DNA from 2 places in the Pseudarthrobacter sp. TRD_SC_9 genome. Region 1 is predicted to be linked to the other one. Evidence: predicted binding sites of a transcription regulator. Region 1 holds the regulator's gene; the other holds the start of a gene.
The links. The regulator LexA, encoded in region 1, represses DNA repair genes until DNA is damaged. The targets are predictions, from matches to a motif close to TCGAACANNTGTTCGA.
Positions count from the first base shown of each region.

Region 2: a site for LexA is predicted at 2,841-2,856, ahead of ACWA13_RS01145 (LexA family protein). Genes of this name have one in related genera too.

Region 1 covers NZ_CM143956.1:1,535,531-1,540,605, forward strand. Annotated here, with positions in the region: gene ACWA13_RS07230 (ATP-dependent DNA helicase) at 1-1,320, shown strand, start outside; gene lexA (transcriptional repressor LexA) at 1,372-2,115, opposite strand; gene ACWA13_RS07240 (LysM peptidoglycan-binding domain-containing protein) at 2,484-2,846, shown strand; gene ACWA13_RS07245 (histidinol-phosphate transaminase) at 2,935-4,053, shown strand; gene hisB (imidazoleglycerol-phosphate dehydratase HisB) at 4,107-4,733, shown strand; gene hisH (imidazole glycerol phosphate synthase subunit HisH) at 4,730-5,075, shown strand, end outside.
Region 2 covers NZ_CM143956.1:250,299-255,373, reverse strand. Annotated here, with positions in the region: gene ACWA13_RS01160 (MFS transporter) at 1-165, shown strand, start outside; gene ACWA13_RS01155 (HIT family protein) at 467-949, opposite strand; gene ACWA13_RS01150 (class I SAM-dependent methyltransferase) at 1,318-2,130, shown strand; gene ACWA13_RS01145 (LexA family protein) at 2,870-3,301, shown strand; gene ACWA13_RS01140 (Y-family DNA polymerase) at 3,294-4,592, shown strand; gene ACWA13_RS01135 (hypothetical protein) at 4,627-5,010, shown strand; gene ACWA13_RS01130 (metallophosphoesterase family protein) at 5,058-5,075, shown strand, end outside.

The DNA.
Region 1 (5,075 bases):
GCTGTCAGTGCTTTCGAAGGTCTGGCGGTGCTGCCGGAGTATGACGTTGTGGTCGTGGATGAAGCGCATGAACTCCAGGACCGGGTGACCGGCGCCGTCTCAGGCCAGCTCTCGGTGGCGATGGTTCATGCTGCAGCAGCTGGTGCCCGGAAACATACGGCCATCACGGTCGACGCCCTCAACGCCGCGGCGGCCAACCTCGAACTCTCCCTCGTCGGGGCCGCCAATGGACTCCTTCCCAATGGGCTCAACGAGGAGCAGTTGGACTGCGTGGACCAGGTGCGTGAGGCCTGCCGCGGCGCGCTTTCGGACTCCAAAGGGGACAGTTCGGCAACTGCCGACGGCGGACGGCAGCTCGCGCGATCGCGGCTGTTGGTGATCCTGGAGCTTTGTGAGCGGCTGTTGCTGGCGCGTGAGAACCGCGAAGTGGTGTGGATATCCCGCGCCAGTTCCTTCGATCCGCAGCAGGGCTACGGGCAGCCTGATGACTCCGCGCCGGCGCTGATCAACATTGCGCCGCTGAGTGTGGCAGGCAAGTTGCGGGAGGGGTTGTTTGCCGGCCATACCGTGGTGCTCACTTCAGCCACCCTTGCGATTGGTTCGGCGTTCGAACCTACTGCCGGCGGCCTTGGGCTGGTGGGGGAAGGCGCCCCGGCGTGGACGGGCATTGATGTAGGCTCGCCCTTCGATTACCCCAAGCAGGGGATCCTGTACGTTGCAGGCCACCTGCCCAAACCGGGCAGGGGTACCTCGCCGGAGGCCCTGGATGAGCTTGAAGCCCTCATCAAGGCGTCCGCCGGCGGGGCCCTGTGCCTGTTCTCCTCGCGACGGGCAGCGGAAGAGGCCGCCGAGGCCATGCGTGGCAGGCTGGGCGTGAAAATTCTCTGCCAGGGGGAGTCCACCATGACTGGCCTGGTTAAGCAGTTCGGCGACGAAAGGGATACCTGCCTGTTCGGCACCATGTCCTTGTGGCAGGGCGTCGATGTCCCTGGAGATTCGTGCCGGCTCGTTGTCATTGACCGCATACCGTTCCCGCGTCCCGATGATCCACTGATGACTGCACGGTCGCGTTCAGTTGCCCAGGCAGGCGGCAACGGCTTCATGGCAGTGTCCGCCACGCATGCGGCCGTCCGGCTCGCACAGGGAGCCGGACGCTTGATCCGCTCCACACGGGACCGGGGAGTAGTGGCCGTTCTGGACTCGCGGCTTTCTACCGAACGCTACGGAAACTTCCTGCGATCAGCGCTGCCGCCGTTCTGGCCCACGCGTGATGCGAAGATCGCCTATGCGGCGCTGGCGAGGCTGGCTGAGGGAAAGTAAGGGTTCCCCGGACTGAGCCGGGGAACCCCTCGCGTTTGGGAAGCGCAGCAACTACAGCGAACGCAGGACCGAAACGACCTTGCCCATGATGCTGGCGTGGTCGCCCAGAATGGGCTCGTACTGTGTATTCTGCGGCAGCAGCCATGTGTGGCCATCGCGTTGGCGAAAAGTCTTAACGGTGGCTTCGTCATCGAGCAGGGCAGCCACTATATCGCCGTTGCTGGCATCACTTTGCCGTCGGACCACTACCCAGTCACCGTCACAGATGGCTGCATCGATCATTGAATCTCCGGCGACCCGAAGCATAAACAATTCGCCCTGGCCAACCAGCTGGCGGGGCAGCGGCATGACGTCTTCCACCAGCTGGTCCGCGAGAATGGGCCCGCCGGCGGCGATACGGCCCACCAGCGGAACCATGGCGGTATCGACGGCCGTGGGCAACTGTGTGACAGTGGCGGCAGGGGCTGCGCCATGCTCCGGCGTGGCTGCTGCTCCCTTTCCGTTTCCACCGTCCAGGGTCAGCGGCATCAGCACTTCCATTGCCCGGGGCCGCTTGGGATCCCGCCGGAGGTAACCGAGCTTCTCCAACTGGGAAAGCTGGTGCGTGACGCTGGACAGGCTGGCCAGCCCCACGGTATCTCCGATTTCGCGCATGGACGGCGGATAACCATTGTCGTTAACAGAACGCTGAATCGTCTCGAGAATTTTCTTCTGTCGGGCCGTGAGGCCCTTTGAGGCGCGGGCAGCCGGTACGTTCCGGGACGTCGGCTTGCCTCCCGTGGCCTGTGTTGCCATGTGGTACCCGTGCCTTTCCAGCCAAAATGTCACACCCCGCTGATGGACTGCAGTGGTGGTTGTTTCTCTTCACCCAACGTAGGCCAGCCACACAGTTTTTTCAAACATTTGTTCTAGCGAGTCTCGACAATGTTCGTTCATAGGTGCTAAAACTGAACAAAGCAATCTTCGAATATGTATTCGAGTCGCGTCGCCTGGTTCGGTTCTTTGTTCGAACGGCGGTCGGGGCGCAGATGGCCGGCCCAGCAGGGACGGTATATGTCGGGCAGCATCGCAGGTCCAGGAGGGCTCAGTCCATGTCAGCTGTAACTGTTATTCACGACGGAGGTTTCCGCAGCCGGATTTCCACCGCGCCCGGCCGCCACTTCATGCGCCAGACGTCAAGGATGCGTTCCCAGCAAAGCCCGGGGAACGCACCCTTGCGCCTTACCCGGCGCGGCCAGGTGGTATTGATGGGGGTACCTCTGCTGGTCCTGGCCGCATTGTTGCTGAGTCTGGCCGGATTTCTGCTTTCCCCGGCGAAGGCATCGGATTCAGCCCAGGACCTTTCGGTAACGCCGACAGTCACTGTCGTCGTCCAGCCCGGTTCTTCCCTTTGGGGGATTGCGTCCGCTGTAGCTCCGGACCGGGACCCGCGGGACGTTGTGGCAGAGATCGTCCAGCTGAACAATCTCGCCGGTGGAACCGTGGTCCCCGGACAGCAGCTGTTTGTGCCGACAGGCAAGGACTGACCCCTCGTCCCTGACGCATGGCAGCCAACTTGAGCTGGCATACCGTCACAGTTTCCGCGCCCAGGCCGGGCAGACTTAAGCTTGTACGGTGAGTGAAAAGTTTGAGCGCCTAAATCGACTTCCCTTGCGGAATAACCTCCGCGGGCTTTCTCCGTATGGAGCGCCGCAGTTGGATGTTCCCATCCTCCTGAACGTGAATGAGAACACGCACGGCGTTCCCCTGGAAGTGCAGGCCGCTATCGCGGAGGCAGTCACCGCCGCTGCCGCTGGCCTCAACAGGTATCCGGACCGTGAATTCACCGAGCTCCGGAGCAAGCTGGCCGAGTATCTGGGGCACGGTCTTACTGCAGACAATATCTGGGCAGCCAACGGCTCGAATGAGGTTCTGCAGCAGATTCTCCAGGCCTTCGGTGGGCCGGGCCGGTCCGCCCTGGGATTTCCTCCCACGTATTCCATGTATCCCCTCCTGGCCAGCGGCACGGACACCGCGTACCTGAGGGGGCAGCGTACTGATGACTACGGCCTCAGCGCGGAGTCGGCCGCGCGGCAGGTCCGCGAGCTGCGGCCCGGCATCGTCTTCCTCTGCTCACCCAACAATCCAACCGGCACGGGGCTGGGGCTGGACGTCGTGGAAGCTGTCTACGATGCCGGTGAGGACAGTCAGACAATTGTGATCGTGGATGAGGCTTACCACGAGTTCGCCCACGACGGAACGCCGAGCGCCCTGACACTGCTCCCGGGACGGGAACGGCTGATTGTCTCCCGCACCATGAGCAAGGCCTTTGCCCTGGCCGGTGCCCGGCTTGGTTACATGGCGGCCGCTCCGGAGGTCACCGATGCTTTGCGGCTGGTGCGGCTGCCCTACCACCTGTCCGCTATCACGCAGGCAACGGCCTTGGCGGCCCTGGAACACCGCGAGGCGCTGATGGCTGACGTTGAGGACATCAAACGCCAGCGGGACAGGATCGTGGAGGGTCTGCTGCGGCTGGGCCTCAAGCCGGCCGCGTCGGACTCCAACTACGTCTTCTTTGGCGGTCTGGAGAACCCGCACGAGGTATGGCAGGGACTCCTGGATGCCGGAGTGCTGATCCGGGACGTCGGCATTGCGGGCCACCTTCGGGTCACCGCCGGAACTGAGAGCGAAACCACAGCCTTCCTGACTTCTCTTGAAGAAATCCTGGCCGGAGCCGCCCGGCTTCCGGCATAAACTGGAATAAGCCAGTTCACGCCTTTATTACCATCCCTAAAGGACACTTCACCATGAGCAATGCCGGTTCCAACGCCGTCCAGGCCCGGACCGCACGCCTCGAGCGTGCCACCAGCGAATCGTCCGTCCTGGTGGAGATTAACCTCGATGGCACCGGAGTTTCGGATATCAGCACCTCGGTCCCGTTCTACGACCACATGCTGACGGCACTGTCCAAGCACTCGTTGATCGACATGACTGTTAAAGCAACAGGTGACACCCACATCGACGTCCACCACACCGTCGAGGACGTTGCTATTACTTTCGGCGAAGTGCTGCGCGAAGCCCTTGGCTCCAAGGCGGGTATCCGGCGTTTCGGTGAGGCTACAGTTCCGTTGGACGAAGCCCTTGCCCACGCGGTGGTGGATGTTTCCGGCCGGCCCTATCTCGTCCATGGCGGCGAACCGGCAGGCCAGGAGTACCACCTGATTGGCGGCCACTTCACCGGGTCCCTGACCCGCCATGTCTTTGAGGCCATGACCCTGCATGCCGGGATATGCCTGCACATGAACGTACTCGCGGGCCGGGACCCTCATCACATCGTCGAGGCCCAATTCAAGGCCTTTGCCCGAGCGCTCCGGGCCGCTGTTGAATCCGATCCACGCGTAGACGGTATTCCTTCCACCAAGGGGGCATTATGAGCGGCCAAGTCCTTCGTAATGGGGCTGTGACCGATCCTTCGGCAAGCCGCAAGCCGGAGTCCCCTGATGGGAAACCTACGGTTACCGTCCTGGACTACGGTTCGGGTAACGTCCGTTCAGCCGTCCGCGCCCTGGAACGCGCCGGTGCCCACGTGCTGCTGAGCTCCAAGCCGGAGGACGTTCTCAATGCCGATGGCCTCGTGGTACCGGGTGTGGGTGCTTTTGAGACCGTGATGAACGAACTCCAGGCAGTGAACGCTATCCGGCTGATCGGCCGCCGCGTTGCCGGCGGGCGGCCGGTCCTCGCCATCTGTGTGGGGCTACAGGTTCTCTTCGAAGCGG
Region 2 (5,075 bases), 1.3 Mb from region 1:
ATCGCCACGGTAGGAGGAATCGGCTTCGAATCCGGACTCTTGCCGCAGTTCGGCATCGTCACCATCGGCTTCGCGCTCATCTTCGCGCTGGTCTTTTTCCCCGGCAGGCGCAGCCGAAAGGAGCAGTCTAGAGAAATCCAGGTCCTGAACGCTCCCCCAGTCTGATTCGAGCTTCACCCAACGAGCCGACCCTATGAACGCCAGCCGCTACGCCTACGCAGTAGACGACCCCATTAGCAACAGCGACCCGTTTGGTACGTTGTACCGACCGCTCCGGTTGTCCCACTCCCTATAGAAGTGGAACACCCTGGTGGGACACTCCCCGCCGGCCCATGGGTGCCTCACTTCCTTGGAAGTGGAAACCCTGGTGAGATACTCCTCCCCGGATCTCGATCGTAAACTTTTGGGGATTGATGGCGGAGTTTCACAGCCCTATTTGGCGCATGGTGCAGCCGCAAGGGATCCTTCAGCGGGCGGATCGCGCGTCGTAGCCGCTCGCATCTCTCAGATCAGCGGTTAGAACATTCAGATTGTCGACGTATCCAACCTTCTTAAGCGTGCCCGCCCCACTCGCCCAGGGGCGTACTAGGTCGTCTCCCTGATAACGAGGGACAAGGTGTACATGAAGGTGGAATACGTCCTGCCACGCTGCGGTGCCGTTGCTCTGTATCAGAGTCAGGCCTTCGGGATTTAACCGTCGTCTGAGCAGGTTGGCAACGTGCCAGGCGCCTCTCATAGCGGCTGAGAATTGCTCTCCGCTCATGTCGAAGGCGGTGGCCGCGTGAATACGTGGCACTACCAAGGTGTGCCCTTGGGTAGCCGGATCGATATCGAGAAAGGCCACAACATCGTCGCTGGAGAAGAAAATCTGATCCCTGGAATCGTGACTAACAATGCAGCAGAATGGGCAATCGCCCTGAGCGGTGGATTCTGGAGCCTCTGGTGTCATACTCCCATGTGTACAGGACTGGGACGCGTGCCCGGAAGGCGGTCCTCCGTTGGCCGACCCAACGGCATGCACGGGCGTTCCAGAGCGTCCTCGACTGGCGCTTGCGGACTCCCGTGAGGCCCGCCCGAAATATGCCCCGTGAAGGCGCCGAAACCACCATCGTCCCGTGTACTTGGAAGTGGGACAACCCTGGTGGGACGCTCCACCGCGAACCTACGACGGTCGGCTCGGAGCGACCGCTAAGCCGCCGGCACCATCGAATCAATATGCCCAACAGCCTGCACACTGTCCCGCTGATCGGCAGGAGCCGGAGGGCACCGGACCGCTGAGCCCCGTCCGCTCCTGAAAGACCCGTTAGGCTGGCAGGCATGCAGTGCCCGCGCGCAATAACCATTCCAATGGATGGGCCCGCACTGCATGATGAAGTTCGCCCAGCCTGGTCTGAGAACGTAATTTCCTGGCTGCTCGGATCATCCGCGTGCGGATACCCGCTATCTGTTCTGGATCTCGGCGCCGGAACCGGACTTGGAACCAGGACCATCGCAGCCCTCGGACACGCTGTCACGGCCGTCGATACAGACAGTGACAGGCTCTCCGTCCTCATGAAAGTATGCGACGATCTCCCGCCCGACATCGCCGCCCGCATTACCCCGGTCACCGGCTCGGCGGAAAATATCCCTATGAAAGACCAGAGTGTCGATGCCATCACCTGTCTCCAAGCCTGGCATTGGATGGACCCGACCGAGGCAATATCTGAATGTGATCGAGCGCTCACCCCCAACGGCACGATTGGGCTCGCCTGGCATACATGGGACCGCACCAGCTCGTGGGTCCAGGATCTGGCGTCAATCGTCTACCCTGACGAAATGCCGGCGGACCAGACCCAAAGCGTCCCTGCAGACTTTGCCGGACGAGGCTCCTTTGAACGCAAGGAGTTCCACTTCAACTACGACCTGACCGTCGACCAACTCATACAACTTGCAAGTTCATGGACTTTCGTTTCGGGGAGGGCTGACTGCCATTCCGTCTTGTCAAAAATCCGTCGACTGGGTGAGCAAACAGCGTTACCGGACACCGGAGTTGTGAGCTTTCCTCACATCACGGCCGCCTATCGGCTGAAAACGCTGACGCCCGCGGAGGCGTACAGAAGCGACGAGGAAACTACTGTCCCAGTTCCTTAGAATCGGGACGCCGCTGGTGTTGGGATAGGCCTCCGAGGATCCCGTGACTGTCAGTTAGGAACGTTGAGCGATGATTGCCACCTGGGGCCGTTGGCCTGTGGTCTTTCTGAGGTGGGTCTCGACCACGTCAAAGCCGGCCGAGATTAGCTCGTCACTGAGGTCACTCACGGGCCACCGGTATGCCGGGGCCACCGCATGAGCAAACCTTTCGACCACGGGGCCCTCGAAGAACCCGATGAAGCAGCGCACCGCGGGTCTTAGTACGCGACTGAACCCCAACAGAGGAAGCCTGATCGCGCCGGGCTCATGGTGAATGAGGGAGTAAAGGATCCTGCCTACCGTTCCTGATCACACGGTCGAGTCCAGGCACACTTCAGATACGCGCCCGGAAGCCAGTCCCCACGGCGCACTCCGCCTTTCCCAACACACAGAGTAAATGGCCTCATCCTCATCAAGGAGTGGAAGCTGGTGGTTCTCCAGGGGACGGTGCCGGCGCCGGCAGTGCTCGGCGAACCATACCCGGCATGGAAAAAGCTCCTTAGGGCAACTGGGCTGCGGACCAATCCCGCCAGCGTGCTCACTGCCGGGCAGGTGGAGCCCTCCGCACAGCTCAAAGCGGTCCCCTACTGGGTACAACCCGCGGCACCGTTCTCTGGACGTGCCATCCAGCAGAATGACTACTGTCGGGGGCAGCGCGTACACTGATCTAATCGAACATATATTCGAATGAGGGTGTGTTGTGGGCGTTGTTGTCGGTCCCCGTGTGATAGATGCGGGTACTTCTTTGCTGTCGGTGTTGATCTCACCGGTGCTGGTCGCCGCGGGCTACCCCTCGCCGGCCCAGGACTACTTTGACGGCCGGATCGACCTGAACCAGCACCTCATTCAGGACATCACCAGCACCTATGTGGTGAGGGTGTCCGGGGATTCGATGGAGGGCGCCGGCATCAGTGACGGTGACGAGCTGATCGTGAACCGTGCACTTGAACCCAAGGACGGCTGCGTGGTCATCGCCGTCCTGGACGGTGAGCTGACGGTCAAGCGGCTTCGGATGACAGCTGCCGGCGTTGTCCTGCAGGCCGAAAATCCGGCGTACCCGGATATCCGGGTCCCGGCCCTGTCTGACCTGGTCATCTGGGGCGTGGCCACCAGGTGCCTTCACCATGTCTAAGCCGGCGCTGATGCGGCACATGCCGCAGATCGCGCACGTGGATGTGAATTGTTTCTACGCCTCGGCTGAACGGGCCTTCGACCCTTCGTTGGAGGGCAGGCCGGTCATTGTGCTTTCCAACAATGATGGGTGCGCGGTCACCCGCTCCCCGGAAGCGAAAGCCCTGGGCATCCCATTGGGTGAGCCCTGGTTCAAGCTCGCTCCCAGGGCAAAGGAATGGGGCCTGATCGCGAAATCGAGCAACTACGAACTTTACGGAGACATCAGCGCCCGGGTCATGGAGCTGCTGGGCCGGTACTCGGCCTGGCTGGAGGTCTACAGCATCGATGAGGCCTTCCTCGGCGTCAAAGGAAGCCCGAATGAACTATTGGCACTGGGCCGGACCATGAAAACGACAGTACGGCGGAACGTTGGTGTTCCGGTTTGCGTCGGAATCGCCCCAACGAAAACCCTGGCGAAGCTCTCCAACAAGTGGGCGAAGAACAACCCCGTCTTCAATGGAGTGTGCCACTGGGATTCGGTGCCGGCCGGGCAGCGGGAGAAGCTGTTGGGGTACCTGTCCGTCATCGAAATTTGGGGCGTGGCCGCCAGGCTGACAAAACGGCTCAACGCCCTGGGCATCCACTCGATCCTGGACCTGTCCCGGGCGGATCCTGTGATGATCCGGGACCGTTTCTCCATCGTCATGATGCGTACCGTACTCGAGCTGCAAGGTACGCCCTGTATTGCGATGGAGGAAGAACGCGTGGGTCGGGAACAACTGATTTTCTCCCGCTCCTTCGCCAAACCCATCACCTTGGCAGCGGATATACGGCAAGTACTAAGCATCTACGGCCAACAAGCCTCAGCGAGGCTCGGCAAGCACGGACAACAAGCCAAAGTCCTCACCGCGTTCGCCGGCACCTCACACTTCAACCCCCGGGACACCTCATTTCCGTCCGTGTGCGTCCCGCTGCCGATGCCTACCGCTGATCCTGTCATCCTGACCAAGGCAGCCCACGCGCTGCTGCCGCTCATCAACGACGGCGTCCGGTACGCCCGGGCCGGGATCATCGTCACGGATCTGCGCCCTTCCGGGAACCAATCCCCGCTATCTCTGTTCGAGAACCCGCACGAGGAACGCCGCGTCGGGGCCCTCCTGGAAGACGTCACCAAACGCTACGGCCGCGGATCCATCGGCCTCGGTCACGGCGGGATCCGGGGTGGCCCGGACTGGACCATGAAACGGGACATGCTCTCCCCCAGGTACACCACCCACTGGGACGAACTCCCCCTCGTCAAAGCCGCCTGACAAATACTGCAGCACCAACGAAAGAACCCTGGACATGACCCTCGCACACGAAGCCCCCACACAGCGCCCAAACCCGGTGCGGCGCCATGCCGATCACCCCTGCGCAGCGCCACCGGAAACAACAAACCCGGATGTCCCGGTGGACGTCCGGTTCACCGATAACGGAACTCCCCTCGCCGTCCGTTACGACGGCCGGGTATGGCCCGTCGCCGCTGAACCTGTGCACTGGTTCGGCCGGCGCGCCTGGTCGTCGGAGTGCCGCCGCACACCCGTCGGTTCCGGTGACCTGGTCAGCATGGAGTACTGGCGGGTGCAGGTTCACGCCGGGTCCACGTCTTCACCGTTGAGGACCTTCGAACTGCGCCACGATCCCCAGTCTGAGCATTGGCTTCTGGAATCAATCTCCGACCTGGCCTAAGCAGGTGAACCTCCGCCTTCCGGATGCCTGCGTGGCAGGATGTGCGTATGCCGCTGAACCTTGTG